4 regions of the Oryzifoliimicrobium ureilyticum genome follow, and region 1 is predicted to be linked to each of the others. Evidence: predicted binding sites of a transcription regulator. Region 1 holds the regulator's gene; each other region holds the start of a gene.
The links. The regulator LexA, encoded in region 1, represses DNA repair genes until DNA is damaged. The targets are predictions, from matches to a motif close to TGTTCNNNNTGTGTTCNG.

Region 2: a site for LexA is predicted at 4,825-4,842, ahead of VQ830_RS12430 (DUF3072 domain-containing protein). Genes of this name have one in related genera too.
Region 3: a site for LexA is predicted at 4,610-4,627, ahead of VQ830_RS04360 (DUF763 domain-containing protein). Genes of this name have one in related genera too.
Region 4: a site for LexA is predicted at 2,393-2,410, ahead of VQ830_RS01275 (PA0069 family radical SAM protein). Genes of this name have one in related genera too.

What each region holds. Positions count from the first base shown of each region.
Region 1 is NZ_JBBBVQ010000015.1:45,540-53,129, reverse strand. It holds gene gltA (citrate synthase) at 1-288, opposite strand, end outside; gene VQ830_RS19225 (ComEC/Rec2 family competence protein) at 582-3,029, shown strand; gene lexA (transcriptional repressor LexA) at 3,010-3,729, opposite strand; gene VQ830_RS19215 (acid phosphatase) at 3,955-5,856, shown strand; gene VQ830_RS19210 (transglutaminase-like cysteine peptidase) at 5,923-6,480, opposite strand; gene pip (prolyl aminopeptidase) at 6,898-7,590, opposite strand, start outside.
Region 2 is NZ_JBBBVQ010000008.1:32,864-40,453, forward strand. It holds gene VQ830_RS12405 (carbohydrate ABC transporter permease) at 1-432, shown strand, start outside; gene VQ830_RS12410 (ABC transporter ATP-binding protein) at 478-1,533, shown strand; gene VQ830_RS12415 (sugar kinase) at 1,537-2,466, shown strand; gene VQ830_RS12420 (hypothetical protein) at 2,832-3,746, shown strand; gene VQ830_RS12425 (DUF72 domain-containing protein) at 4,033-4,731, opposite strand; gene VQ830_RS12430 (DUF3072 domain-containing protein) at 4,859-5,074, shown strand; gene VQ830_RS12435 (hybrid sensor histidine kinase/response regulator) at 5,098-6,750, opposite strand; gene VQ830_RS12440 (response regulator) at 7,074-7,457, opposite strand; gene VQ830_RS12445 (PAS domain S-box protein) at 7,460-7,590, opposite strand, start outside.
Region 3 is NZ_JBBBVQ010000002.1:249,424-257,013, reverse strand. It holds gene VQ830_RS04380 (cryptochrome/photolyase family protein) at 1-1,214, opposite strand, end outside; gene VQ830_RS04375 (hypothetical protein) at 1,378-1,584, opposite strand; gene VQ830_RS04370 (DHA2 family efflux MFS transporter permease subunit) at 1,682-3,292, opposite strand; gene VQ830_RS04365 (HlyD family secretion protein) at 3,294-4,511, opposite strand; gene VQ830_RS04360 (DUF763 domain-containing protein) at 4,637-5,875, shown strand; gene VQ830_RS04355 (hypothetical protein) at 5,886-6,059, opposite strand; gene VQ830_RS04350 (J domain-containing protein) at 6,399-6,980, shown strand; gene VQ830_RS04345 (gamma-butyrobetaine hydroxylase family protein) at 7,010-7,372, shown strand; gene VQ830_RS04340 (pyridoxamine 5'-phosphate oxidase family protein) at 7,542-7,590, shown strand, end outside.
Region 4 is NZ_JBBBVQ010000001.1:263,294-270,883, forward strand. It holds gene rnhB (ribonuclease HII) at 249-935, opposite strand; gene VQ830_RS01275 (PA0069 family radical SAM protein) at 1,173-2,330, opposite strand; gene VQ830_RS01280 (glycosyl transferase) at 2,576-3,097, shown strand; gene moaB (molybdenum cofactor biosynthesis protein B) at 3,112-3,663, opposite strand; gene VQ830_RS01290 (4-(cytidine 5'-diphospho)-2-C-methyl-D-erythritol kinase) at 3,650-4,531, opposite strand; gene VQ830_RS01295 (tetratricopeptide repeat protein) at 4,555-6,384, opposite strand; gene VQ830_RS01300 (polyprenyl synthetase family protein) at 6,508-7,524, opposite strand.

The DNA.
Region 1 (7,590 bases):
GGGTAGTTCGCCGTAAAGCAGGAGATAGCAGGCTTCCAGGAAGTCGCCATGCTCGGCAAGTTGTTCGATCGGATAGCCGCGATGCAAGAGAACGCCGGCATCGCCGTCAATATAGGTAATCTTCGATTCACAGGATGCTGTCGAAGTGAAGCCCGGGTCATAGGTAAAGGCGCCAGTTCCCTTGTAGAGGGCGCCGATATCGATGACATCCGGACCAATCGTCCCTTTTCGGACCGGAAGATTGGCGTTCTTTTCGCCAAGGTTGAGGGTTGCGCTTTGCTCCGTCATGATGATCCTCCAGACTGGCCGCTGGCGCGCTGAAGCGCCTTGGTTTTTTAAGCGTCATCTTCGATAGCTATATTATAGGGCGCGCGCTGCCAAGTTCTTCCACCGGCATTTTGTGCATTGCAGTGTGAACTTATTTGCGCAGGTGGCAAAGGTTTGATGAAAGTGTGAAGCCGATGATTCACCAAGCTTTTTAGGTTTCTCGGCGGCTCGTTAAATTTAAATCGAATAATATTGCTCAATTCGCCGTGAAGGCTCATTCTCAACCGAAGTTTCGATGCGGTAGAGCGGTTCCCATGAGCGAAGTAAGAGATGAGGAGGTTACTGGGAAGCCTATCATCATTTCGTCTAATGCTCAGCCGATCTCTTCTCTGGCGGCGACATCGGGCACGTGGCCCATTGTGCGTCCGGCGAATACGCAAAGCGTCGGTCCGCTTTCATTGCGTCTTGCACGATCAATCTTAGTATTGTTCGAGCACACGCAATTGCTCGCCGCGCAGGAAGTTGCACATGGACGGCTGTTTCTCTTCTATCCGCTTTGCCTGATCTGCGGCTCGATCTTGTGGTTCAAGATGCCGGTCGATCTCCCGTGGACCGTTATCTTAGCGTCGATTGCATTTTGGTTGCTCATCTACCTGATGGTGGGTCAGCAGCGAGCGATACAACGGATTATCGCAACTGCTGGCCTACTCTTCGCCATTGGCATCGGCTGCGCTGCATTTGAAAGCTGGCGCGCAAGCGCGACAATTCTGGATGTGCCCGTTACCACGACCGTGACAGGCCGCATCGAGGAGCGCGAGAGCAGCGGGCCTGGGCGCTGGCGGTATATTTTGTCTTTGCAAGCGACAGAGGGACCCAACCTGAAGCGAATGCCAGAAAAGGTATCTCTCGTCGTGCGCGGTGCGGCAGAGCCCCTTGCAATTGGAGCTCGCCTGAAGGGGAAGGCACGGCTGACACCGCCGGCTGGCCCAGCGCTTCCCGAACTGAATGACTTCGCCTTCGCAGCTTATTTTGATGGAATCGGAGCCAACGGTTTCCTTTATGGGAAGCCGGAAGTTCTGCCGCAGGAACCGTCAGAGGAATTGAGCCTTGCTGCGCAAAGTTTCCGTTATCTCGCAAGCGTTCGGAGCGCCATAGCCGACCGTATTCGCGCAGTTCTGCCTGGCGATGCCGGCGCTTTTGCTGCATCCCTTGTGACCGATGAGCGACGTGCCATCTCCAAGGAAACCACAGATGCGCTTCGTATCGCGGGGCTCACGCATATCGTCGCAATTTCGGGCTTGAACATGGCCCTGTCAGCCGGCATCTTCTTTGTCGGTCTGCGCTATCTTCTCAGTCTGTTTCCGAAGATCGTTCACACCTATCCGACAAAGAAAATTGCCGCCGTCGGAGCACTTCTGACGCTCTGCGCCTATTACATGATTTGCGGCTTTGCGGTATCCGCCGAACGTGCGTTCATCATGATGGCCGTCATGCTGATTGCCGTCCTTGTCGACCGGCCGTCGATCAGCCTGCGCAATGTAGCCATCTCAGCCATCATCATTCTTGTTCTTTCTCCATCGGAAGCGCTGGGACCCAGCTTTCAGATGTCCTATGCCGCTACGCTAGCGCTTGTGGCGAGTTACGCTTTATGGACCCGAAGAAGCAGCGCGCCCGGGATCACAGCGCGATTACCCTTTGCCAAGCCGCTTTCACTGATCGGCAAGTTCATCGGCGGCATTTTGTTATCATCGATGATCGACGGCTTTTCCACGGCACTCTTTGCTGCCGAGCATTTTCATCGGCTGACGGCCTATGGCCTGCCGGCCAATCTTATGGCGATGCCGATCATCAGCTTTATCGTTATGCCTTTTGGAACGGCGGCAATGATGCTCATGCCGTTCGGTCTCGACGGTTGGCTCTGGCCAATCGTCGGTTTTGGGTTGGAACTTGTTATCGAGATCGCAAAGTGGGTTTCCAGTTGGGGTGGGACCATGGACATTGGACGGATGCCATCATGGTATTTCGCAACCGCCGTCCTTGGTTTCCTGATCTTCACACTGACGAGGACCAGACTGAGATTGATAGGACCAGCTCTGATAGGACTTGCGTCTATCTACTTGATGCTGGCACCAGGAGCGCCTGTGCCGGATCTACTGATTGCCGAAGACGGAGAGCTTGTTGGGATCGTTCAAGATCATGCGATCGCGTCAAATCGCGCTGGCCCGCCCGATTTTATCTTCGCCCAATGGCAACACGCTCTTGTCTTGGAAGAGCATACTAAGCCGACCGAAGTTGAAAACCCTCTGCCATCGGTGAAGGAAGATGACCGCAACCGCCGACTGTCACGGGCTGAGGCATCGGACGTTGAAGCCAATATGCGTCAGGCGTTGGCGAACAGTTTCGAGCAAACATTCATTTGCGCCAATAAAGCATGGTGTGCCGCAAAATTAAGTAGCGGTTATAGTGTGATCACAATCAAGAGCCCGATCTATTTAGGGCCTGCATGCGACACTGCTGATATCGTCGTCCTTGCTGCACGAGTCCGTCTCACATCTTGCAGGTCTGGTTCCCTGCTCTTCACAGGACAATCTCTTCGCCGCACTGGATCCGTTGAGCTGCGGATCGACGATCTGGGCTCTCCTGTCATCACGACTGCATTTGAGGGCAAGTTGCAGCGCCCCTGGACACGCCAACGCAGCTATGACTGGAGAGCTGACCGCTACGACGATCAGCTCCCGCCCATCAATGATAACGCCGAATAAGCCCGACCAGCTTCCCCTGGATCTTGACGCGATCAGGCCCAAAAATCCGGGTCTCATAAGCGGGATTTGCTGCCTCCAGTGCGATGGAGGCCCCCTTGCGGCGGAACCGCTTCAGCGTCGCCTCTTCATCGTCGACCAGCGCCACGACAATTTCTCCTGGATTTGCCGTGGTGGCGTTGCGAATGATGACAGTATCGCCATCGAAAATTCCCGCCTCGATCATTGAATCGCCTTTGACCTCAAGCGCATAATGCTCGCCAGGGCCAACCATATCGGGAGGTACGGTAATATCGTGCGTGTTGTTCTGAATGGCGGAAATGGGTACACCGGCCGCAATACGTCCCATAACGGGCACTGAAATGCCGCCATTGCCTTCAATCTGCACCGGCTTTGGCGCGGGCGTAGGAGGCGGTTGTGTTTTTCCCAGGCTGCCTTCGATAACGCTGGGTGAGAAACCACGCCGCGGCTGTGCTGCCGGCGGAAATGTCTCAGGCAGTTTGATAACTTCTAACGCACGCGCCCGGTTCGGAAGCCGGCGAATAAAGCCGCGTTCTTCCAGAGCTGTGATCAGCCGGTGGATACCTGATTTGGAAGCTAAGTCGAGCGCATCCTTCATCTCGTCGAAAGATGGCGGTACCCCCGACTCCTTCATGCGTTCATGAATGAACAGAAGGAGCTCCTGCTGCTTGCGCGTCAACATTAAACCACCCTCAAAAATATGAAACAAATCAAGAACGAAACTAGCTGTTCATTGTGTGTTCCGCAAGCCCAAATTTATAGAGGTTGATTTTTCCAAGGCTTCGTCCGGTGAAGTTGGGCCCGATGCCGGATAGGATTACGACACGTGGATTGGCTGTCATAAAACTATCGCCTTAGTGCACGATCTCATTCGTATTTGGCATCACCTGTTGGCTGAGGTTCGAGCATGATTACTTTTCGCGATTTCCTGATAAGCTTTACAGCGGCCGCGTTGCTGTCGTCCGTCTCTTCTACGGCCTTCGCCGAATCGTCCTCGGCTGAGCCCATCCCTTACATCCGCGCGGGCAACACAAACCTGAGAGGCGATGCGTGTCATGCCACGCTGGACACCAACGCAGCGGTTTTTCTTTTATCCGGCTTTTTGGACATTTGGACGCCAAGAACGCCCTTCGTGGACGCGGGTGTTGAAGCACCCGCAAAAGACGGTTGCCCTGCTGTGAAGTCGACCGACTGGAACGGTGTGCCGTTCAGTCCCACCGACGGACAAATCCGCAATAAGGCCGTTCATGAAGCCAATATTGCATATGTCGTGAAGGCAACGCGGGAGAGAACCGCCAATGAAGCTATCGCAGCCTATCTCGATGACAGGCGCGGTAAGAACGCCAGCATTGTCGATGGCCTCGGTCCTTTGATGGAGGCATGGAAGGCTGGATCGAAGCAAACCACCAGCATCACATCGGTCGCTGCCGATGCCGATAAAGTCAAATACGAGGACAGCGGCAACGATCGGGGATTTGGTAGTAGGCAGGACACGAAGGCCAACACCCCCGCCAATCCGGATCTTGGACTCGCAGTCGATCTCATCAACGCGGTCAGCGAGAACGGTTCAACAGAGCCGGCAAAGCGCTACTTCAAATATGCTCGCCCGTTCCGCTGGAGTAACGAGGTGGTCCTCCTGCCGACTCTTGTGCCTGCGAAAAGCAGCAAGCCCGTTGAGGATGGCGGATTTCCAAGCGGCCACACGGCCGAAGCTTGGAGGGATGCACTTGCCATGGCCTATCTGGTTCCGCAACGATACCAGGAGATGCTGACGCGTGCCTTCGAGTTGGGGGAAAACCGCATCCGTGCGGGAATGCATTCGCCGCTTGACGTCATGGGCGGTAGGATGCTCGGGACTGCAGCGGTTGTCTATAATCTGAACCGTCCTGATTTGGGTGAGTTGAAGATCTCGGCTTTCAAGCAGGCACAAACCTGGCTGGGTTCCGCCGTGCATGCGGGAAGCGACAGCGATCTGGAGACGCTTTCCCACGCAGCCCCAACGAAAGAAGACCGCTTCTCGGACCACGCCACAAACAAGGCCTTTGTGGCCGCTCGGCTGACCTATGGCTTTCCTAAAATCCACGACGGAGCACAAGCCGCGAAGGTTCCGCAAGGTGCGGAAGTACTTCTCGAGACACGCCAGCCTTATCTCAATCCACTGCAGCGCCGCGAGGTCCTGGCAACGACGGAGATCGGCTCAGGCTACCCGTTCCTGGACGATCAGGAAGGTTACGGGCGCCTCAATCTTTTCGCCGCCGCTGACGGTTACGGACGTTTCGACGGCCATGTAACCGTCAATATGAATGCATCGGAAGGGGGCTTTAATGCTTTCGATAGCTGGCGTAACGATATCTCGGGTACCGGCGGTTTGACCAAAAAAGGAACCGGTACAATCCAACTCACAGGTGACAATAGTTACAGCGGCGGCACAAACCTGGAAGGCGGCAGATTGATTGCTGCTTCATCATCAGCACTTGGAACGGGTAATGTGTCGGTATCAGGCGGCCGTCTCGAGGTGACGGCCAAGGATGGCGTTCATATCGGATCTGGATATCGGCAGTCGGGTGAGGGTACCCTTGCCGTGGATCTCGTCTCAGCGAAAAGAGAACGGATGGTCGTCAGTGGTCCTGCCAAGATCGCTGGCACACTGCATGTCAGCTTTGCGGAGGGCTATCATCCGCATGAAGGCGATCGGATCCCGATATTCACCGCTGGTTCGATGGAAGGAAAATTTGATAAGCTTGACATCGAAGGCGGCCAGGCGACCCTTGAGTATGGTCCGACTGGCGTCGTCCTTGCTATCGAATAACGCAAATCTGGCCGGGACGTTGTAACCGGCCAGATTCTGATGCTTCCAGCTATGTTCAAGTTAACATCAGCGAACGCTGCCGACCGCGACCGCACGACCGTCCTGAAGCTTTACCCAACGCGCCGGATTGGCGGTGGCCTGGCGCTTCAGGTAGGTATATTCGGTATCGGACCAAAGCATCACCTTGTTGCGCATGTTGTCGAGAATAAAATCGCCGCGGTCGGTGCGAACGGTCAGGACGGCATGACCTTCGCCGCTTGGCTGGAGAACAACGGTCATCAGCAAATCCGACGGTGAAATGCCGGCTTCGATCAGCATCTTGCGCTTGAGCAGAGCATAGTCTTCGCAGTCACCGGCGGTTTTGGGGTAATCCCAATGTTCCTCGACACCATAGACTTCCATATCGGTGGCGGGTCTGATCGTCGAGTTCACTTGATAGTTGATCCGCAGGATTTCCTTCCAACGCTCCTCAGTCAGGATGAGCTCGCCCGCATCGCCGGCAGGGTTGCGGCAGTCGTTCGGATAGTCGCGGCAGAACTGATAAGCGCCGATAGGCGGGTTCGCCTCGCCGATAATGACCATGCTTGCAGGGTTTGCCTTCACTGCGCCCATCATGCCGATCATGGCAGCAGCGATTGTGATTCCTGCTCTGATTGCGTTGTTAAGGTTCATCATCGTCTCCCTTGTTTGATCGGGAAACTGACACAACTTTTTTTATCTCACGCAAAAATAGCTAGCGAAATTAAAGGCTTAGTTGAATCGAATTTGTATAAAATTTTAGCGATTGGGGCAGTTTTGCAGTAGCAAGTTCACAATTGAAATTCGTTCGACTTTATTTCAAATTTTACGGATCGACGCAGGTTTCTGCGTACCGTGCAGCGGAAACAAACCGTCGAAATCTTAATGCGGCTTATTCCTAGGCAATATTCTTCAGCTTTCATTCATCATCCGGGTTAAGCAAAAGCCCGCCACAGTAAGATTGTTTAAACCAAGAAATGAGCCATAACGGCCTGCTTTTCTTGGTTTTGCCTGAAAAATTTTTTAGAAAAATTCGCGGAATTCATCGGTCGCGGCAGTGATCGCCTGCTCCAAATTGGGATTGGCGATGGAATGGGCCGCCTTTTCAACGATGACGAGTTTGCCATTGGGCCAGGCTTTTGACAGTTCCCATGCAGTCGTCAGAGGAGCTTCAAGATCAAGCCTTCCCTGAATCAGTATGCCTTTGATGTTCAGCAAACTGCCGGCGTTTGAGAGCAGCTGATTCTCGTCGAGCCATGCTGCGTTGTGAAAATAGTGCAGCACGATACGGGCCCGTGCCAGCCGGTAAAGTGGGTCGCGCCATCTTCGGGGCGTTCCTTCCGGATCGGCGAGAAGAATAGAGGCAAGCTCCCATTCATGCCAGTCCCATCCTGCCTGGAGGCAGATCCGCCGATCCGTGGAATGAACGAGAGCATGATAGGACTCTACGACGTTCACAGGGCCAGGACCAACCGGAATCGCCGAACATAATTTGTCCCATTCTGCCGGAAAGAGACGAGCCAAGCCATTTGTCAGCCAATCTATCTCGCTTTGGCGTGTCGTTGTGACGCCGGCCAAAATGATACCACTGACGCGGCTTGGATGTTGTTGGCCATAGGCGAGGGCGAGGGTCGAACCCCATGACCCACCGAAAAGCAACCAAGTGTCGATGCCAAGAAGCACCCGAAGTTTTTCGATATCGTCAACCAGATGCCA
Region 2 (7,590 bases), on a different contig from region 1:
CTCATCGGTACCCTTTGGCCACAAATCATCATCCATCTCGTCGTCACTGTTCCGATCGTTGTCTGGATCATGATTGGCTATTTCGAAACAACGCCGATGGAACTCGAAGAAGCCGCCAGCATCGACGGTGCGACGCCTTGGCAAGTGTTCAGGCTCGTGGCTCTGCCGATCGCCAAACCAGGGATAGTGGTTTCCTTCATTCTGGCGCTGATCTTCTCTTGGAACAACTTTGTCTTCGGCATCGTCTTGGCCAATCGCGACACCAGAACGCTTCCTGTCGCCGTCTACAACATGCTTTCGTTCGAGCAAGTCAGCTGGGGCCCGCTGGCAGCGGCAGCTCTCATCGTGACGTTGCCCGTACTATTGCTGACCATGTTTGCACAAAAGCAGATCGTCGCTGGCCTGACAGCTGGCGCTGTAAAGGGCGGTTGAGGGCAAAATGCCCTCCCCCTTATTCCAACGAAGGACAGATATTCCATGGCAACCGTCAATATCCAGAACATCCAGAAGAATTACGGCGCTGTAAAAGTCATCCATGGGATCGACATCGATATTGCGGAGGGTGAATTCGTCGTTCTTGTCGGTCCATCAGGCTGCGGGAAATCGACGCTTCTGCGGATGATTGCAGGTTTGGAAGAAGTCAGCGGCGGTGCAATTCGCATTGGCCCGCGTGAAGTCTCCAACATGCCTGCCAGGGACCGCGATATCGCGATGGTATTTCAGAACTACGCTCTTTACCCGCACATGACAGTGGCAGAAAACATGGGCTTCGCGCTCAAACTCAAGAAAGTCGATCAGGCGCAGATCCGCAGCAAGGTCACTCATGCCGCCAACATTTTGGGCCTTGAAAAGCTGTTGGATCGCTATCCAAAGCAGCTATCCGGCGGTCAACGCCAGCGTGTTGCAATGGGAAGAGCCATCGTTCGAGATCCCCAGGTGTTCCTATTTGATGAACCACTTTCCAATCTGGATGCGAAACTGCGCGTGCAAATGCGCGGTGAGATTAAGACGATGCATCAACGTATCGGAACGACTACAATTTACGTAACGCATGACCAGGTCGAGGCTATGACGATGGCCGATAAGATCGTCGTGCTTCACGACGGCCATATCGAGCAAATCGGTGCGCCATTGGAGCTTTACGACCGTCCAGCCAATATGTTTGTGGCGGGCTTCATCGGTTCACCAGCCATGAACTTCATTGAAGGACGTCTGGAGGAAGGCGTGTTCCGGACGAACAAGGGGCTCATCCTGCCGTTGCCAAAAGACTTGCCAAAAGACATAGGCGGGCGAGGTCTTGTTTACGGCGTACGTCCAGAACATATTCGCGCGTCTTCTGATGGTATCGAAGGAAGAGCGACGCTCATAGAAGGGACAGGATCGGAGATCTTCACGCGTCTCGAAGCGCATGGCGAAGATATTGCCTGCTTGTTTCGAGAGCGGTTGGATGTTCGGTTTGGCGACGCCATCCACATCCAAATCGATCTACCGCGGGTTCATCTGTTCGACAAGCAGACCGGTCGAAGACTTTGATCGATGCAAAAGCGTGTCCTTTGCGTCGGAGCTGCCGTGCTCGATACAATTTTCCGGGTCGACAAACTACCCCGAGGAGAGGGAAAGATCTTGCCGACGCAAATGCTGCAGGTTGCTGAAGGCATGGCGTCAAGCGCCGCCTTCGCCGTTGTCAGACTTGGCGGCGCGGCAACGCTCTGGGCAGCGGCTGGGAACGACCAGACGGGTTCGAAGATATTAAGCGATCTTGCACGTGACGGGATTGATGTCAGCGAGGTGACGATTGTGGACGGTGCGCCGAGCGCCTTGTCAACAATTTTAGTCGATGCGGCCGGAGATCGTTTGATCGTCCCGTTTTACGATCCACGACTTCACGAGAACCCGCCGCCTGTCACGGAGGACTCGATCCGCCGTTTCCAGGCGGTCATGGTCGACGTGCGATGGCCCGTTGTTGCGTTCGACGTCTTGACGGTTGCGCGACGACTTGGCATTCCCGCCATCCTGGATGGGGACGTCGCTCCCGCAGAGACGCTGTCGCGCCTTGGAGATGCGGCAGACTACATCATATTTTCTGAGCCGGCCGCACGTTCACTGTGCGATCAACCCAAGCCCGGGGACCTCGTTCGCACGCTTGCTGCGCGTTTTCAGCATGCACTCGTCTGTGTGACCTTCGGCGCTCAAGGCGCCTATTGGGTGGATAGAAGAGACGGCAATCTCTATCATCAGCCTTCCCTTCCAGTCGCTTCAGTGGACAGTCTTGCGGCCGGCGATGCCTTTCATGGTGCGTTTGCTTTGGGCTTAGCTGAAGCTCTGGATGTAAAGGACGCTGTTCGCTTGGGTTCAGTTGCCGCGGCCCTGAAATGTATGGTCTTTGGCGGAAGGATCGGGATGCCTTCACGCCCGGCGAGCGAAGAAGCACTCGGCCGCTTACCGGCTTATATCCTGCATAGTTAAAGTTCCTGCCTCGTTATGCGGCTCTGGTTGAAAAAGCTGACGTTAGCTTGGATTTAGTCTGCTTTCATTGAATGCATAAGCGTGTCATGAGGTCCAGCTCTTAGATCGGATAGCCGTTTACGCTGGCGGGGAAGGCCAGCGGAAAGCGTGTATGGATCATCTCCTGATCCATTAGACCGCACGCCATAGGCAGCGATCAGTAATATCTTTCTCATGGCTCGGGAACAAAAGCTGCAAGAGAAGGTTGCAAGCCCACAAGGTCATCATTGAGAAGGAGATATTCTAATGGGTCGTGGCATTCTACTCTGGCTACTCGGCGTTCCGCTGCCAATCATCATCCTGCTCGCGATTTTTGTACGCTAGGAATGTCGATGTCCCTTTCTCAACCCGCAGATGTCACCCCTATCGAGTCATCGAAGCCAGCGATTTCATGGGGCCCGATCTTTGGAGGCGCTATTACCGCGATCGGTATCACTCTGATCCTCTTGCTCTTAGGATCAGGCTTTGGCTTGACGATGGTCTCGCCGTGGTCAGGCGAAAGCAGTTCTGCGACAACCATCGGTGTAACGGCAGCCATCTGGCTTGTGGTCGTTCAATGGCTATCATCAGCACTTGGTGGATATCTTACTGGTAGATTGCGCACAAAGTGGGCAGCCATCCATACAGATGAAGTTTTCTTTCGAGATACAGCACATGGATTTATGAGCTGGGCGTTGGCGACCATTATTGTGCTTGGATTTCTCGCGTCATCTCTCACATCGCTTGCCGGGGCGAGCGCGCGTGCCGTAGGAAGCGCAACCTCCACTGCATCTATGGCGGCGACACAGACAGCGGCATCTTCGACAAGTGGGGAAAACTCATCAACCTCCTACTTCACTGATGCCCTATTGCGCCCCGAGCAGGCATCGGCGCAGGCGCGAAGCGATGATGGCGCAGCGACGGCTGAGGTATCTCGTATCCTTATCCATGGGGCGGCGAGCGGCGGCGTTCCAGATGCAGATAAAACCTACATCGCAGGTATCGTCTCGGCCCGCACCGGTCTCAACGAAGCCGATGCACGGGCGAGAGTTGATAACGTCCTCAATCAGATCAATGACGCGAAGCAGAAAGCGCAGCAAGCAGCTGATGCTGCTCGCAAAGTCGCGGCAACGACAGCTATCATCGGCGCAATCTCCTTGCTCGTTGGGGCTTTCATTTCATCGGTTGCTGCTGCCCTTGGCGGAAAACAGCGCGACGACGAGGAAGATCTTTTCGTCACGGGGCGGGCTCCCCGGGTCTAACTCTTTGGCATGGGGTTTTCGGACCCCATGCTTCTTCTCAGTTAAAGCCGTTATTTCGTCGAAACACGTCAAAGGGCCAAGGCAAAGTTAAAGGTTCTGACACATTTCTGCTTCGCCCTATCCTTGTCCTGGAGAGCGTGCGGCAGTGGAAGCGGATAAAGGGCTCGGCGTCTCGCCGCGGCTCGCGAAACCGCGGAGAACCTCTTACTATGACATGCACGACAGGAGATGTGAGACAACCTTCACACGCGTTTGACCTCATACCGTGTCATGCGCTTAGCGCATTTTAAGCATGGTCCATCTCAAGCATGGTCAGGGCGTTTTCAATGGCTGCTCCGGAGGCAGTGTTGTCAAGAACGCACCAGCCATCTGGAGCAAGTCGCTCCAAGTTCGCACGCAGCTCATCATCGCTATAGCTCGAGTAGTACATCCTCGGTTTCCCGTGGAGGCGAACATACCTTGCCGGGCGGTCAAAGTCCGCCGCGGGCCACACCGGTGCCGGATCGGCAAGAACGCGGTCGATCTTGAATTTCCTCAATAACTCAAGCGCTTCGGACGACATCCAGCTCTTGTGCCGGACCTCGATCACGAGCTGCCCGTCATCTTCATTTCGCATCTCTTGGAACGCGACGTCGAAGCGTTGCGGATCAAAAGCCAGAGACGGCGGGAGCTGACAAAGCAGCGGCCCGCGCTTCGTTTCAAGTGGCGCAATATCATCTAGGAATATCTTGAACAGAGGTGTGATGTCCCTCATCGCCTGAGCATGAGTGATGTCTTTGGGGATCTTTATTGCAAAGCGAAAGTTGTCCGGTACGGCCTCTGCCCAGCGCGCATAGGTCGCTTGCTTGTGACGGCGGTAGAAGGTCGAGTTGATCTCAACGCCGTCAAATACGGAAGCATATCGTGCTAAGCCGCTTCCCTCATGTGCGAATTGACCTGCCACCTTCTTGGGGATCGACCAGCCCGCTGTTGCGATAATTGGCACGTTTGTTCTCCTGATCCAGCGCTCGTTTCGAACGAGGACATCAACAACAGTGTTCCAAACGCATGCTCGCAGTCGCGGGAACCGCATGCTCAAAAGAACGTTTAGTGAACAGACAAAGGAGGAAGTGATGAGTGACAATCCCAAGACTGATACGGTTTCCAATACACAAAAGGATCCCGACGATTGGGTCAGCGGCGATGAGCCGATGACTGGCGCGCAGCGTTCTTACTTGAAGACATTGTCCGAGCAAGCACATCAGCCTGACGTATACGCCGACGATCTCACCAAAGCCGATGCCTCAAAGCGCATCGATGCGCTGAAAGAAAGCCTGAAATTGGATTGAGAAACAGGTTTAACGGGTCGACATCAATGCGCTGCAACGACGTTCAGTTGCCAAATCGCCGAACGAAGCTCACTTGGAAGGATGGGTTTCGAAAGCAACGGAATTTCGGGATCCGCTAGGTCTTCTGCCACCTTGGGCAGCGAGTGACCCGTCATGACCACGACGGGCACTTTCCATCCCGCCTGCTCGCGCACAGCAGCAATACATTCCTTGCCCGTCTGTCCTCGACCTAGATCAAAGTCAGTAATGAGGAGATCGCAGGGGTCGAACGAAGCCGGAATAGCTATTTCCGCCTGTACGATGAAACCCCATTGTCGCAACAATGTCGCTGTCGCAAGAAGAACGGCCTCGTCATCCTCGACGAGCAGGATTCGCAAACCGGCAATTTGATCCCCGAAGACTATAGGCGCTGAAGAAGGCCTTCTGCTCCCCAGTGACGGATCGGCAATTTGGAGTCCGGAAATACAGACAGATGTGCCAGAGCCGACGACCGACCGCAAGTCAATGCGCAAACTCATCACGTCGATGAGGCGCTTCACGATGGCCAAGCCTAATCCAATCCCTTCGACGTCCTTCTCTCCCCGCCTGTGAACTCTGTAGAACTCGTCGAAGACACGCGACTGGTGCTCCAGCGCAATGCCGGGGCCCTGATCGTAGATTTCGATCGCCAGGTTTTCGCCCTTACGTCGGCAGCCAATCAAGATTCTGGACCCTGCGGCATACTTGATGGCGTTGCTGAGAATATTCTGCAAGATTGTGCTCAGCAGCGATCGATCGACCACGACATGATGTCGACAGGGCACGAGAGTAAGTTGCGACCCGGCTCGTCGTATAGCCTCCTCGTTTTGGCTGGCAACCTCGCCGATAACCTCATTGATCGGAATTGTCTCGGGCTTCGGCGTTAGCTTGCCACTGTCGAGTGCAGATATATCCAGTAGCGACTTGAACAACCGTGACACGCTCTTCAGAGACCGATCGATATTATCGACCATGGCAATATCATGCGGCTTCAGATCAGAATTCCTGAGGCACGCGGTAAAAAGACTAATCGCGTGAATGGGCTGTCGGAGATCATGACTTGCATGAGCCAGAAATCGCGATTTGGAGAGGTTTGCCTCTTGCTCTGCTGCATAGGCGCTCTGCAACCGCAGCAGAAATGCCAAGGTGTAAGACGGTGCAAGGACTGCCATCACCACAAAGGTCAAAACCACATAGGGATTTTGTTGCCAGTAGACGTTAAAGTACGTGCTGATTGCGAGCGAGCAAAGGGCGAGTGCAGTGGCGGGCAACAAAAAGCGCGGACCAAAGCGCAACCCGACCACCACCGTGTGCCAAACCACGAGCGCCGCAATAAGGAACAGTGGAGCACCGCCGATGGACATCGCTATCGTGCAAAACGTGTAGTCGAGGACCAAAACAATGCCGCGGCGCAGCTTGTTGACGCCAGGCTTAGCAACAATCCAGCCCAACAGCACAAAAGCGTAAGGAACGTAGAAGCCGAAAAGTACGTAGAAATACTTGCTTTCAGGCGGGGTAGCGCCCCTCGATATCAGGGGGAGTATGTAAGCCATGGCAATAAACAGAACGATGATGCGCATGATTGCTTGCGCTCGTTCGGTATCAAATGCGGCATCATTACGCATGCCAAAAAGGCGGATCACTCTAGAATACTTCAAGGTTCGTCCGATTAAAGTTTTCGCACAAATTCAAGCCGGATCGCTCGCCCAAGAGTGCGAAGCCGCTCCAATTATAACAACAGCCGGCATCTCCCGCTGTAGAGTCATTATCATTTCGAAGTCTTCAGAAACACAGTTTGATGTATTGGGAGTTATTGCAGGGAGAAGCCGACCGGATTTTTGGGAAAATTGGTAGTATCAAATAGACAGCGTCGCAAGACACTGCCAGTAAACCCGAGAGAGTGAATGACGGATCCAATCCTCCGCGCGTGTGCCTGGCGCCCTCATATCCAAGGAACCAAGCTTTGCCAAGAGTGCCTTATCTAGGTCAGGGACGACATTCTCTTCAACGCGGCGACGACCTCACCATGATCATATGGTTTTGGAAAGAACACCGTGCGCGCTGGGATGCTGCTGTCATCCAGTCGAAACTTTCCTGATGTAATGATGATTTCAATGGGAGGCCAGCGATTACGGATGGCCGCCGCCAACTTCAAGCCGCTCATTGAACCGGGCATATCGATGTCTGTGAAAACGACGATTATATCGGTACGAGCCTCAAGGATGGTGATTGCCTCATCGGCATCGCGTGCTTCGATAGGCTCGAACCCTGCCTCCTCGACAAGATCTAGCGCCATCATCCGGAGAAGCGGTTCGTCTTCCACCACCAGAACCGGTTTCCTCTTGGGTTGCTGATACTGGTTCATTGTCATTCCGTATGCTGTAGCTGCGTCAGTCTCGCTTTCATTTCGGCGCAAAAGCCGGTGTCATGATAACTCGTCTCAACACCGCCTGTTCCGATCAGGCCCATACGAATTAGCTTGGACCCGAAGCCCTGCC
Region 3 (7,590 bases), on a different contig from region 1:
AATATCCGGAAGAACGGTGATGCATCTGCTCCGCTTCCGGCCACCCACTGCCAGCTGGCTGCGTTGTTGGCAGGATCTGCGTCGAGCAGCGTATCGCGGAACCATTCCTCGCCTTTGCGCCAATCGATCATCAGATCTTTGATGAGAAACGAGCCGACAATCATCCGAACCCTATTGTGGACGTATCCATGTTTCCAGAGTTGACGCATTCCCGCGTCGACGATGGGATAACCTGTAAGCCCACGCGCCCATGCGCGAAACTGAGCATTATCCCCTCGCCAAGCGAACCTGTCGAAACGCTCGTTCCAGTTTGCTGACGCAAGTTTGGGGAAATAGTGCAGGAGATGGTAGGAAAATTCGCGCCATACCAGTTCCTGGCGAAAGCGCCTGACATCTTCTCTTCCGACCTGGTGCCCGAGGCCTCGGGTGGCGTGCCAGATCTGTCTCGGCGAAATTTCTCCGTGTGCGAGATGCGGAGAAAGCCGCGAGGTACCGTCGACTGCAGGGATATCCCTGTTCTTCGCGTAGCCGGAGATATGGTTCTTTATGAAGCTGTGAAGCCGTTTCTTTGCGCCGGCCTCGCCTGGCTCCCAAAGCTCGGAAAAATGACTTGCCCAATTCGGCTTCTTCGGCAGGAGATTCCAATCGTCGAGCCGTTCCGATTTCACCTTGTGGGCGGCAAACAGCAGTTTACGGGAGGCTGAGAGCGGCTCTTCCGGCTCCGGCTCCTTTTCAAGGGCCCGCCAGAATGGCGTGTAAACGCGAAAGCCGCTGCCGCCGCCTGTTCTGATCCTATCAGGATCGTGAAGCAGCTGACCTGGGAAAATCTCGGTTTTCAGACCGGCTTTGTCGCAAATTTGCTCGACTTGCTCATCGATTTCAGCTGACACGGGATCATGGCATCGGTTCCAATAGATCGCCTGCGCGTTGGTGGCTTGCGTCAGCTCGCGAAGTATGTCTTGGACGTCACCGGACGCAAGGAGCAGTTTTCCTCCCTTTTGATCCAAGCTGTCCGAAAGGCTTTGCAGGGAGTGATGCAGCCACCATTTTTGGGCTTCGCCCAGGGGGCCACCCTTGTCTGCGTCCGGCTGATAAATAAAAACCGGTATGATGGGCTGATTGCTCTCAGCCGCAGCATTGAGGGCATGATTGTCATCAAGTCGAAGATCTTTTCTGAACCACAAAATAATGGAGCGCGGCTCGTCCTGCGTCATTCAAAACTTTCCCTTTGGCATTTTTATGCTCTACGTATGAAGCCAGCAGGTAGATCGCCGTCGAGCTAGACTTTGTCGAGATCAGCTCAAATAAAAAGTCCGAAGGCTTGTTTGCCTTCGGACATCACAACTTCCAGCTCTCTTACGTGCTACGAGCGCATCTTTATTCCGCTACCGGGTCCGGGAGTGCAGGAATACGACGCTTTGCAGCCATTAAAAGATCAAGCTCAACCGATGAAGGGCCGAAACGCGTATAAAGATCTCCGGCTTCCTGTTCCGAAAGGTCGTACTTCGCCATGAACTCGGCGAGACTATAGGGACGACCGCGCATTGTGCGGTTGCGTCGCTCTTTTTCTCGAATTTCTGTCATAGAGAACTCCCCAGGCTCGTTGCTAGCTCTAAACGTGAGCTTGCCTTGATTGTTCCCTATGGCGCTGTAACCAATCAATTTTCCGCGGTTCGAGTCATCAATGGGCGGCTTTGGGGTGATCGTCGTTGCCCAGATCGATGCGTCTTAAGATCAGGGCGAGTGGCACCATCGCGAGCGAGATCAGCATCAAGACGTGAAACACGTCGATATAGGCGAGGAAGCTTGACTGCTGCTGAACCTGTTGCCAGATCCATCCCATGGCTTGCGACTGTGCATCACCTGAGCTTGATCCACGCTGCACGAAAACCTGTGTCGCAGTCTGCATCGCCTGATTATACGCTGGGTCAGACGGGATGACGTGTTCAACAAGTCTGCTCTGGTGCCATTGTTCACGATGAGCGAGCACGTTTGACGCGATGGAAACGCCAATAGAGCCACCGGTGTTGCGAGCCGCATTGATAAGCGCGGAGGCCTGGTCCGTTTGGTCAGGACGCAAACCGTCGTAGGAGGCTGACGTCATGGGAATAAAGATCAGCGGCAGGCCTATTCCCAAGAAGATGCGCGACCAGACGAAGAAGCCGAAATTAGCGTCTGCCGTTAGGCGCGTAAGATCGTACATGGCAAGGCCGATGATCGCCATGCCGATCGCGATCATGTATTTCGGCTGGAAGCGTCCGCTCAAGCGTCCGGCAACGAACATCATAAACATTGTGACCAGACCGCCTGGAGATAATGCCATTCCGGCCCATGTCGCTGTATATCCGTAATTTTCCTGCAGAACCTGCGGAATGAATTGCGTTGTTGCAATCAAAATGGCACCGGTCGCCAGCATGACGATGAAGCAGGAGCCGAACTGCCGGCTTGCGAGCAGCCTGACGTCAACCACAGGATTGCGGGCGCTTATGAGCCACGGGATCGCCAATAGGAATGCGGCGACGCAAATCATCGTACTGACGACGATGAAATTCGAACCGAACCAATCCTCCGTCTGACCTCGGTCAAGGACAAGTTCCAACGCGCCAAGGAATGTTGCAACGAGCAGAAAGCCGACGATGTCGAAGCGAACTCCCTTTCTGCGCATGTCTTCGCGTTCCTTTTTCAACGAAGCGGGCTCATTGACCAGCATATAGATCAGCGCGAAGGCCAGGACGCCGACAGGTCCATTGATCAAGAAGCACCAATGCCAGGAGAAATTATCGGAAAGATATCCGCCAAGCGTCGGTCCGACGACAGGAGCGACAACGACAGCAACGCCGAATAGAGCGAAAGCCTGACCGCGTTTCGAGGGCGGGAACGAATCCGCGAGGATGGACTGTGAAATCGGCACCATGCCGCCACCGGCAAAGCCTTGGATCATTCGAAAAAGCAAAAGTGATTCGAGGTTCCAGGCGAGGCCACAGAGGATCGAAGATGCTGTGAATGTCGCTAGACATATCAGATAGAAACGTCGCCGGCCGTAGCGCTTGGCGATGAAACTGCTAGCGACGAGGACAATTGCGTTGGACACGAGATAGGTCGTGACCACCCAGGAGGCTTCGTCAGAGCTGACGGCGAGGCCTCCTGAAATGTAGCGAAGGGCGACATTGGCGATGGTTGTGTCCAGGACTTCCATGAAAGTCGCAAGCGACACGACCATCGCGATGACCCAAGGGTTAGCGGCGCGCGCCGATCCCTCGTTTGCACCTGCAGAAGCGGCGGCTGTGCTCACGTTAGTTCCTCGGCCTTACGGTGACGCTCGGGACAACCGACATGCCAGGACCTATAGAGACATCTTTCGGCCAATCGGTCACTACGATTTTGACCGGAACTCTCTGCGTTACCTTCACGTAGTTGCCAGTGGCATTTTCTGCTGGCAGTAGCGAGAAGGCAGTTCCCGAGCCCGGCTGAACAGAATCGACCTTTCCATGCAGCGTAGCTGCCGGATAAGCATCGATTGTGACATCGACCGGCTGGCCTGGCCGCATATCTGCGAGTTGCGTTTCCTTGAAATTCGCGGTGATCCAAACTTCATCCGGCACGAACATGGAAACGGCCTGACCAGCCTGGAGAAACTGTCCCTTGGAGCCAGACAGCTTAACGATCCGGCCGGGTTGGGCAGCCGTGATCGTTGTGTATTTAAGGTTCTGTTCAGCCGATTCTACCTGTGCTTCAGCCTGATGAAGACTTGCAACAGCACTCGCACGCTGCGCCTCCGCGGATAATCTGTTCTTTGTTGCCGATGTTACGCTCGCCTGCGCTTGCGCATAATTCGCCTGAGCCTGTCGCAGGTTCGATGCTGCTTGCTGCGCTGCCTGCTGCGAGCCCGCACCGCTTTTCACCAATTGCTGCTGACGGTCGTTCTCATCCCTGGCATATTGCAAAGCGGCCTCTGAAGAGACTTGCTGTGCTTTCGCTTCATCAATTGAGGCTCCGGCGGCTGCGATCTGCGCATCTGCATTAGCGATACTTGCCTTGGCAACGCCAACCTGACCATTGGCCTGATCGAGCGCGATTTTATAATCGCTTGGGTCGATGGTCAAAATGACGTCACCTGTCGCGACGTGCTGGTTATCTGAGACTCTGACGTCGGCAACATAGCCTGATACCTTGGAGGCAACGGAAAAGGTTCGCGCATCGACAAAGGCATCGTCTGTGGTCTCGTATGGATGGAAGTAGATCAGCCAGACGAAATAGCTCGCAACTGCAATCGCGATCAAAGCAACGAGGATGGCGGCGATGAGGAGGGGGTGGCGGCGCCAGATAGGGGGCGTTTTCTCACCGGCATCTGCATCGGTATCTGCCTCATCGGCAGTTTGTTGTACGCTTTCGTCCTTGGAGACGTCTTGAACAGACTTCGAACGCTCCTCTTGCCGCTGGTTTTCATCTTGGCCGGACGGAAGAGCTTTTTTCCCATCGGCGCTTTTAACGTTGGGGTGCTGGTCCACAATAGATCTCGATATATGAAAGGAAGGAACGCCCTTTAACGCTTCGCCACCACACAAGTTCCTATGTGGACCAGATGCAATCTGTCACAGGATGCGCTACACAGAACGAAACATAAACGTGGAAATCAATGGCAAACAGATCCGGCAGCGCCGACCTGCCTCTTCACAGCGGCAGAGTCCCAAAGTGGCTTGGTGAGAGAATGACGCGCCTCGGAGCGGTCATAACTGAGGCGATCGTCCACCATTACGGCCGAGAGGAGTTTCTCGATCGGTTGTCTCATCCGTTCTGGTTCCAATCTTTCGGTGCTGTGATGGGGATGGACTGGCATTCGTCCGGCATCACCACCAGCGTCATCGGCGCTCTAAAAAGGGGCCTCAATCCGTTAAGCAACGAGCTTGGACTTCATGTGTGCGGCGGACGCGGGGCGCAATCGCGTAAGACGCCGAGCGAACTTTTCGAGGTTGGCAATCGTGTCGGTTTCGATGCCGGGAGATTGGCGGAAACAAGCCGCCTTGTTGCTAAAGTCGACAGCGCCGCGGTGCAGGATGGCTTTGACCTTTATCTGCACGGCTTTGTCGTTGCAGACGACGGCAAGTGGGTCGTCATACAACAGGGCATGAACGGCGAAACGCGGCAGGCGCGCCGTTACCACTGGCGCTCCCGAGGACTTACCAATTTTGTCGATTCGCCACATGCTGCGATTGAGGGCAGGGGTCAGGGTGAGATCCTGAACCTTGCAGATCGCAGGGCCGATCTTTCCCGCAATGGTCAATTGGATCTCCTCAAGAATCTCTCACCGGAACGCATCGCCAAAGAGGCTGCAGCTCTCATGGTTCAGGAATGCGGATCAAAGAAGTCGGCGCCGAAAGACCAACTGGAACTGCCGCACTTGATCATGCCGGCGCATCACGACGTTCGTGAAAGCGATATCAATATGAAGAGACTGTCTGGAAACATTGCCGCAGCCGTCGAGCAGGGTCCTGCGGATTTTAAAGAACTGCTTCTCGTGCCCGGGGTCGGAGCACGAACCGTCAAGGCGCTTGCCATGGTTGCGGAAGTCATTCACGGCGCGCCCTGTCGGTTTTCCGATCCTGCTCGTTTTTCTCTTGCCCATGGCGGGAAGGATCGACACCCATTTCCTGTTCCGATCAAGGTCTATGACGAAACGATCAGCGTAATGAAGTCAGCCGTTTCGAAAGCCCGTCTTGGACGAGAGGAAGAGCTTGAGGCCCTGAAGCGCCTGGACGAACAATCTCGGCGGCTGGAAAATTATGTGACTGGCCCCGACCTCAAGGAAATCGTTGCCGGAGAGTTCAGGCAGTCATCCTCCCTCGGTGGCAGAAGCGTTTTTGGCTGGGAGTCATAATCTTCAAAGTCTATTGTGCGGGTGCCACAAGCGGTTGGTCAGGCACCAGGCGAGCAGCCTTCTGAACCTGTATCTGTGGCCATCCTTCGCCGTTTAGATGATCGGCTGGCGGCTGGCTGCCAATTGCTGCTATTGTCAACACGCATGCCGTCAGCGCTGCCGCAAAAAGGATACCATAGGTCATCTTTTTTCGTCCTCTGTCGTTGTTTCCCAGCCACAGTGCGGGAAACTGCTGCGAGAGGATGAATCAATCTCTAAGGCTTATGGTTAATCCACTCCTGAAATCCATTTTGGCACAAAGTTGCTGTATTTCCCGGTTTGATAACCAGTGCCTGCAGCGTCTGAACGTGGACAGTCTCATAGCGATCTTGAGATTGCCTTTGTCCCAATCTAGAACTGGGCGAAAGTGGAAATCGCGCTGCTTCGTTTTCGCAAGACGCGCCGTTTCTTTCCGGAATCATTCCCCATCGCGGGGCCATATGCTGTATGGTTTGGCTTATGCCGATAACAGCGAGGATGCATCTTGATTGATCCCTACGAAGCCCTCGGCCTTGCCCGTCACGCTACGGAAGCGGAAGTGCGAGCTGCCTATCGCCGGCGGGTTAAGAAGGCTCATCCGGATACCGGGGGTAGCGAGCAGGAGTTCGAGCACCTGACCCTCGCCTATGATTTGTTGAAGGATCCCGTCAGACGTAAAATCTACGACGAAACCGGCTATGATCCGCAACTGGCTGACGTTCAGGATCTCGAGGGGCTTTTGGTTCTCGACAAGTTTGTCAACGAACTTATCCTCGATGAAAGGGATCCCGGCAGCTTTGATCCAGTGGCTCTCATGCGGAGAAGGCTGACGGACGAAATCGTCAATACTCGTTTTCATATCCTTGAACTCGAACGGCATAGGGCACGAATTCGCAACCATCTCGACCGCATCAGCGAAAGACCAAGTGCGGACGTGCTCGGAAGCATGTTACGTGCGCGCAGCGATACGCTTGCCGAAGCCATATCCAAGGCTGAAAAGCAAATAAAAGCGGTGGAGCAGGCCTATACCATGCTGGAAGGCTACCGTTACGCGGTCGAGGTTGTCGAGGTTCGTGCTGCCGAATAGCACGTTGAGCAAATCATAAGGTTTTACCGATGACGGAAACATGGCCGACCGAAATCCGCATCACAAGCGATCGACGCACGCTGCGCATTCGCTTCGATGATGGCGCCGCCTTCGACCTGCCGGCCGAAAGACTACGGGTGCTTTCACCTTCGGCGGAAGTGCAAGGGCATGGTCCCGGGCAGAAAATAACGGTACCGGGCAAGCGTAACGTCGGTATCATAACCGTGACCGCGACTGGAAACTACGCCGTTCGCATTGGCTTTGATGACATGCATGATACTGGGATCTTTACCTGGACCTATTTAAGGGAATTGGGAGAGCGCGGCGATGAACTATTTTCAGCATACGAAGAAGAGTTGCGCGAGAAACGATTGAGCCGCGACCCTGCCTAGATCTGGTTTGCGGACTGCTCTGTAGTCCTTTGCATGCGCGATGAATGCGTTGAGGGATCGACATGAAAATGAACCAAGGCTGTTCACGCTGGGCCATTGCATTTGGGAAATTGGAAGTATTGCGGCAGGACATGTATCCAACATCGCAGGACGGTAACGGGATAGGACAATGAAGATTATTGAAAGCGTAGAAGAGTTGCAGGATATTTATTCCGCGG
Region 4 (7,590 bases), on a different contig from region 1:
CTCTACGAACCGGCGTCTGGGATCTGAGAGCCAATCCGCGCAACCGGATGGCCTACAACGGACGTGATGGCCATCGAGGTTCTACCTGCTTTTCAAGATCCCATGGACTTCAGGGCAATGTAGCGAGACACTGATCCAAGGTCGAGCACGCTTTGTAGGCCGAATATACGGGCCAGCGAAGCGCGAAGATCAGCGAAGCGCTCACGACCGGAATGGCTTAGCTAAGCTGAAGCGGGACCCTTGCAGTTTTATGGTTCTATGAACTCACCTTGAGCGCTAGGCGCATCCTGACGTAAGGGTCGGAACGTCATGCGGTGCAAGGGGCAGGGGCCATGCAATTCAATGCCAGCGCGATGCTGTGCAGTGCCATAACCCGCATGGGAAGCGAAACCATAAACTGGAAAAACGATATCTGCGCGGCTCATTATACGGTCGCGCGTCACCTTTGCAACGATCGAAGCGGCCGCAATCGACAACGAGCGCGCATCGCCCTTGACCACCGCCTCTGCGCCGCATTTTAATCCAGGTGGGACATCAAGCCCGTCGGTCAGGACAAAAGCCGGCTTGACAGATAATCCGCAGACGGCACGACGCATTGCATCAAGGCTTGCCTTCCGAATGTCGGTGACATCGATTCTCTGTGATGAAGAGGAGGCGATAGAAACGACTGCGTGTTTCAGGATCGCGTCGAACAGGATTTCCCGCTTCTGATGCGACAACTGCTTGGAGTCGTTCAAGCCCTCAGGAATACGATCAGGGTCCAGAATGACAGCTGCGGCCACCACGGGACCTGCAAGAGGGCCACGTCCGGCTTCGTCAGCGCCGGCTACTGGCCAAAAACCATTCTTCCGTGCCTTCGTTTCAAAGGCGAAATCAGGCGCGCTCAGTGGAGCTTCAAAAAGAAGAGGCGAATCGGGCGACGTGCGACGTTTCATGCGGCGGAACTTCGCACGTCGGCCCGATCAGATGCAACCCCCTGTACGAGGCGGCGCCAGGAGGTTGCGTTACAGCAGGACGAGGGGCCCACTGTAACAACGGGAAGTGGACGAACGCACCTTCCCGAAAGCTTTGCGAAACAGCGCTGCACGCTCTTTCTCACTTACAGCGCCAATTCAATCTTGCGTTAAACCCTCTTTTTTCGCGTTCACGCAGTCCGCGGCCAGTTGCAGCTTTTAGAGAAGCGAAAGCTGAACCCCGCTCCCATCTGGAGGGACAAAGAGGTCGTCGCGCAACGGCATGCTGCGCCGCGTCATTCCAAGACGCTTTGTTGCCATTTCAAACCTTCGCGCAATCTGCCACGCATAGGGGCCTGCGCCCTTCATTCTCTTTCCAAATTCCGCATCGTAGTCCTTACCGCCACGCATAGAACGCACCAGCGACATGACGTGCCGGTAGCGATCCGGATAATGCTGTAGAAGCCAGTCACGAAAAAGCGGCGCCACTTCTAGCGGTAACCGCAGGATGACATAGCCGGCCTCTTGTGCGCCTGCCGCATTGGCTGCCTCCAGAATACGCTCAAGCTCATGATCGTTAAGAGCAGGTATCATCGGCGCGGCCATTACGGCCGTGTGTATGCCTGCCTCAGAAAGCTGTCTGACAGCTTCTATGCGCAATGATGGTGTGGAAGCACGTGGCTCCATCGCGCGTGCCAATTTGCGGTCGAGTGTCGTGATCGACAAAGCCACACGGACAAGGCCGCGCTCTGCCATGGACTGAAGGATATCCAGGTCACGCAGAATCAAGGCAGATTTCGTCACGATCGAGACGGGATGGTTCGAGCGATCCAGGATTTCCAGTATCTGCCGCATGACCCGCCATTCCTTTTCGATTGGCTGGTAGGGATCGGTGTTGGTACCAATCGCGATGACGCGGGGTTTATAACCCGCCTTGGCGAGTTCGCGCTCAAGAAGCTTCGGTGCGTCTGGTTTGGCAAAAAGTTTTGCTTCGAAATCAAGTCCTGCGGAAAGCCCCATATAGGCGTGGGTCGGACGCGCAAAGCAGTAGATGCAGCCGTGTTCGCAACCACGATAGGGATTGATCGAACGATCAAATGGAATATCGGGCGATTCATTGCGGGTGATTGCTGTTCTCGGCTTTTCAACCTGCACCTCCGTCCTGAACGGCGGCAGTTCTTCTAAGCTTTGCCAACCATCGTCGAAAGTCTCCCGCTGCTTCGGTTCAAAGCGCCCACTTGGGTTTAGGCCTGCCGCACGTCCCTTGCGCCGGTCTATGTCGACACGCAATCCAGATGCTGTCACAAGTGCATCGGCAATATCCGCCGAGTTGGCAGGTGCGAATGCAGCCTGCCCCGCTAGGGACTGCTCTCTCATTGGGGATCTCCTTCGGCGCGACAAGTATGTCGCTGCCATTGACGAAAACATAATTGAGAAACGAGAACAATACAAGAACAAAAATGTTCGTTATGGAGGAGAGCTCGGATGCCGAAATTAGAGCAATGACCCTGCTGTCACCGATGCATTATTCAAATCACGCTTCTGGTTATCGCGGTTTAGCAATTCTGCCATGCTGGCAATCCACTGGCATTCTTCCGCCTAGAGCATTATAAAATCAAGCAATGTTGACAGTCATCCTCGAATGCCGAAATCATGAGCCAGAGCTCACGCAGACCCTGTCCGTGCTCGTAACTGGCGCAGTCGAGGGATTGGTGCGTGACGTCATCATTCTCGATCTCGATCGGGCGGATGGTGTTGCGCGCATTGCCGATGCTGCTGGCTGCCTTTATCACACGCAATGGGACATCAAGGACATCGTTCGCAATGCACGCGGAAGCTGGCTTCTGTTCGTCGAGCCCGGAGCGCGGCCGCAGCCCGGCTGGGTCGATGGAATCAGTGAGCATATCTTGATAAGCCGCATGCCGGCGCACTTTTCGCCCGCGAGAGGATATCGACAGCCACTGATCAAGCGGCTGTTACGTTCCACGCCACCCTTGGAACTTGGCCTTCTGATTGCGAAAGAAGAGGCACTGGCGAGCGCCGAAAAGGCAGAGACCGTCAACGACATCTTGAAGGGACAAAAACCCAAGCGGCTCTCTGCCGAGTTGATACCGTCCTGGGTGATGCGCGCTAAAGCCAGATAGTTTCTGGACGCTTGCTAGAGCTTCGCCCCACGCTTCAGATGCTCATCGAGCCGCGGCATGATCTCCACGAAGTTACATGGTAGATGACGGTAGTCCAACTGGGCCTTCAATATCCCGTCCCAGGCATCCTTACAGGCGCCGGGAGAACCGGGCAGAACGAAGACGAAGGTTCGCCCTATCAAGCCTGCCGTTGCTCGCGATTGAATGGTCGACGTCCCAATCTTCTCATAGGAAATACGATGAAAGATTGCCGAGAAGCCATCCATCCGTTTGTCGAATAGCGGCTCAAGCGTATCAGGCGTAACGTCACGGCCGGTGAAGCCCGTGCCGCCGGTGGTAATGATCACGTCGACGGCCTCATCCTCGCTCCAGGTCTTAACCTGACCGGCAATTCGTGAGCTATCGTCAGAGACGATCTGCCGGTCTGCCAGCCGATGACCTGCGTCGGAAATTCTTCCCGCAAGCACATCTCCCGACCGATCCGTCACGAGGTCGCGAGTATCCGACACCGTCAGAACTGCAATTCCCAGAGGGATGAAAATTCGGCTTTCATCAAGACCCGGCATACTGTCCTCCAGAAACCGTTTCGGTTGCTTGAAAATACCAATCCGGTCGCTCTTTACAAAGGCGCTCTTGTGCCTCGGTGGCCTGCGCCATCGTTTCGAAGACACCGAAGCACGTTGCCCCAGACCCTGACATACGCGCCAGAAGCGCGCCTTGGTCTTTCAACATCTCGGAAATAACGCCAATTTCGCAGAGTTTGGCACGGGCGGGCGGTTCAAGGTCATTGCGCGCGTGGCTGATAATGCTTCGCCAATCGCCGTCCGGCTGCAGTTCGATCTGAGGATTTTCCTTGCGATTGAGGGCGCGGAAGATTTCCGGGGTCGAGACCGCCTTGAGAGGATTGGCAAGAACCAGGGAAAACACGGGAAAGTCGGCAATGGGTGTGATCTCGTCGCCCACGCCTCGTGCGAGAAGTGGGCAACTTGCCAGACACATCGGAACGTCTGCTCCTAGCGTCAGAGCAAGCTGGCCCAGCACCTCCGTCGAAACGGTCGCATCCCAAAATCGCAGAAGACCGCGCAATGTCGCGGCGGCATCGGCCGAGCCGCCGCCGATACCGGATGCGACTGGAAGATTCTTTTCAAGATGAATGGCAACCGGTCTCGCCTCGAAACCGGTTTCACCGAGCTTGGCGCGAAGAAGGTCTTTCGCACGCACAACGAGATTGTTTGCATCCTGATCGAGCTTGGCTGCAAAACGGCCCGACAAACTGAGTTGGTCGTCAGTGGCCTCGGAAAAATGCAGTCGATCGCCATGCTGCGTGAATGTGACGAGCATATCGAGAAGATGATAACCATCCTCACGCTGTCCCGTGACATGCAGCGCGAGATTGATCTTCGCGCGTGCATCCTCACTGATCTCAATCGTCATGGCCTTCGCGCCAACTTAAAGAATTACGACTTCTTGTCGGCTGGCGGCGGTTCCACGGGTGCCGGATCGGGCTGCTTCTTATCTGCCGATCGAGCGTCATTGGCCAAAGGCGGCAGACCATTTGCAATCTTGTCCTTGATCTGCGGGATCTGTGCTTCTTCAGGACTGCTGCTCAGCGCCCTGTTCCACTGGTAGACCGCCTCGAGCTTCCGTCCAACGCGCCAATAAGCATCGCCGAGGTGATCGTTGATGGTTGGATCGCCGGCCTTTAGTTGCGCAGCTTTCTCAAGTTCACTCACCGCATCGTCAAATTTGTTCAGCCGGAAGTAAGCCCAGCCGAGCGAGTCGATGATATAGCCGTCGTCCGGCCGCAACTCGACGGCCTTGCGGATCATATCCAGACCTTCGTCGAGGTTGCGGTTCATATCGATCCAGGAATAGCCGAGATAATTTAGAACCTGCGGCTGGTTTGGATTGAGCTCCAGCGCCTTGCGGAAATTCGGCTCGGCCTGATCCCACTTCTTCAGGCGCTCGTAGGCAATGCCGCGCTGAAAGAAAACCGGCCAATCTGTTTTGGCAGGCAAAGGCCCCAGCATCTCAACAGCCTTGTCATACGTCTCGGCCATGGCTTGATAATCCTTGGCGTCAGACAGAACGCTGCCGTAAGCAAGGTAGCTTCTAATATCTTTGGGGTCTGAAGCGATCAGTGCCTGGAGGTGTTTGCGCGCCTCGTCAACCTTACCGCCCTGCGCCAGCGCAAGACCAAGCTGGAGTTCCGAAATGCGGCTCATGGGAGAATTTGCCGGCACCTGCTTGTAGAAATAGATCGCCCGATCCATCTGGTTCTGCTTTTCGGCAATGGCGCCTAGCAGGACCATGGTATCGGGACTATTCGGATCAAGCGCATTGGCCGTCTGCAGATAAAGCGAAACGATGTCTTCCGCGCCATCGCGGTTGAGCGCGCCTGCGACCGAGAAGAGGACACCTGCAGCGCCCTGTTGCGCCGTCAAGATCTGCTGCTCCTGCTTTTCATCTTTTTCGATGCTCTGGCGCAGCGCCTTCAAAGGAGCGTAATTCGGCAGGAGATTATCGCCGACGGCAATTGCGTCCAGTGCCTTTTGCTTGTTGCCCTGCGAAGCTTCAAGCCTTGCCAGCGCAACGACAGAGCGCATGAATGTGTCAGGCGCAGTGGCTCCGCCATCCTTGTCCAAAACAGCATCGTTCAAGTGCTTGCGCGCGGCAGCGACATTCCCGTTCAAGATGGCAATCGCGCCGGCATTATAGTTCTGAAAAATCGAAAACCAGTCCGGCCCCTTCATGCGCTCGATGCTCGTCAAAGCATCCTTGCCACGCCCGGCGCCGAATTTTGCCCATGCCGACAGAAGATCGTTCATCATCCGGTCGAGATCGTTCGGGCCATTATATTTCAGGATGGTCTGTGCTGTCTTGAAGTCGCCGCGGCGAAAGGCGTCCATGCTGCGCACGATCGTCGTGATGCGTTCGACACTCTTATCGTTCTTGAGGTCGTTCGCGTATTTCACGCTATCCTTCAAATTGCCATTCAAGAGCAGCGAGATCATCAGGCGTTGCCGGATCTCCGGATTGCCCGGCTCAATCTGCAAAGCCTTCTTGTAAAGCTCGATGGCCGTCACGTAGTCATGGTCGACATCGGCCGTACGGGCAGCCAGGAATGCACCGGAAAAGCTCGTGACGCTATCGGGATCAAAGGTTTCGACGGGTGCTGGATCGGCCTTCTTTTCTGCCTCCTGCGCGTGCGCTCCGATGACGCCCATCGTAAGCGCCGAAACAATAGCGGCACTCGCAAGAAGACGGATGGCAACTCTCTGCCGCATTATCAAACCTTTCGTGCATACCGTCCGAATTTATCGGCCGTTTTAAAGTCGAAGCACCAATTCACAACAGGATGGCTTTTTTGGAGCGGGCCTGCAAGAAAAACAGCCCTGCGATCAATAAGATCAGTTCACCCGCTCGATGCAGAAATCGATCACTTCCATAAGTGCCGATTTCCACTTGGTTTCCGGCAGAGGCGCCAACGCATCTCTCGCGATCGTACCATAGTGTACAGCGCGTTGGATCGTGTCTTGAAGCGTTCCGTATTTCTTGATCAACCCAAGGGCGCGCTCGAGATTGGCATCGTCGCTCTTGCCTTCCTCGATCGCCTCACGCCAGAACGCGCGTTCATCGGCAGTTCCGCGTCGGAAAGCGAGAATGACGGGGAGTGTTATCTTGCCCTCCCGGAAATCATCGCCGACATTCTTGCCGAGATCGGCTGCCTTGCCGCCGTAATCCAATGCGTCGTCAACGAGCTGAAATGCAAGACCGAGATTCATGCCGTAGGATTTCAGCGCGTTGCGTCCGGCCTTGCCAGCATCGGCAACGATCGGGCCGACTTCTGCCGCGGCAGCAAAGAGCGCGGCCGTCTTGGCACGGATCACAGAGAGATAGTCGTCTTCCGTGGTTTCCATGTTCTTCGCCACGGAAAGCTGCAGCACCTCACCTTCGGCAATGACGCAGGCAGCACCCGACAAAACATCGAGCGCATCAAGCGAGCCTACGTCCACCATCATGCGAAAGGCTTGGCCCAGCAGGAAATCGCCGACCAGGACGCTGGCCTGATTGCCCCAGATCATTCGCGCCGTCGACTTGCCACGCCGCAAATCGCTTTCATCGACGACATCATCGTGAAGAAGGGTCGCGGTGTGCATAAACTCGACGCTTGTCGCGAGCTTGATGTGGCTTTCGCCTTTGTAATCGAACAGGGACGCAGCTGCGAGCGTGAGCATCGGCCGAAGTCTCTTTCCGCCCGAAGAAATCAGGTGATTGGCCACTTCGGGAATCATCTGCACGTCAGAGCCGGCTTTGGAAAGAATAAGCTGGTTGACCCGCTCCATATCAGCTTTGGTCAGATCGACCAGCGGTTTGACGGATGCGAGTTTGTTTTTGCTTTCTTCAAGCGGTATGACGACGCCCAATGCAGCCGACTCCTTTAAATTTCACAGGCCAACAATAGAAAGGGCTGGCGGATGCGGCAAGAGGCT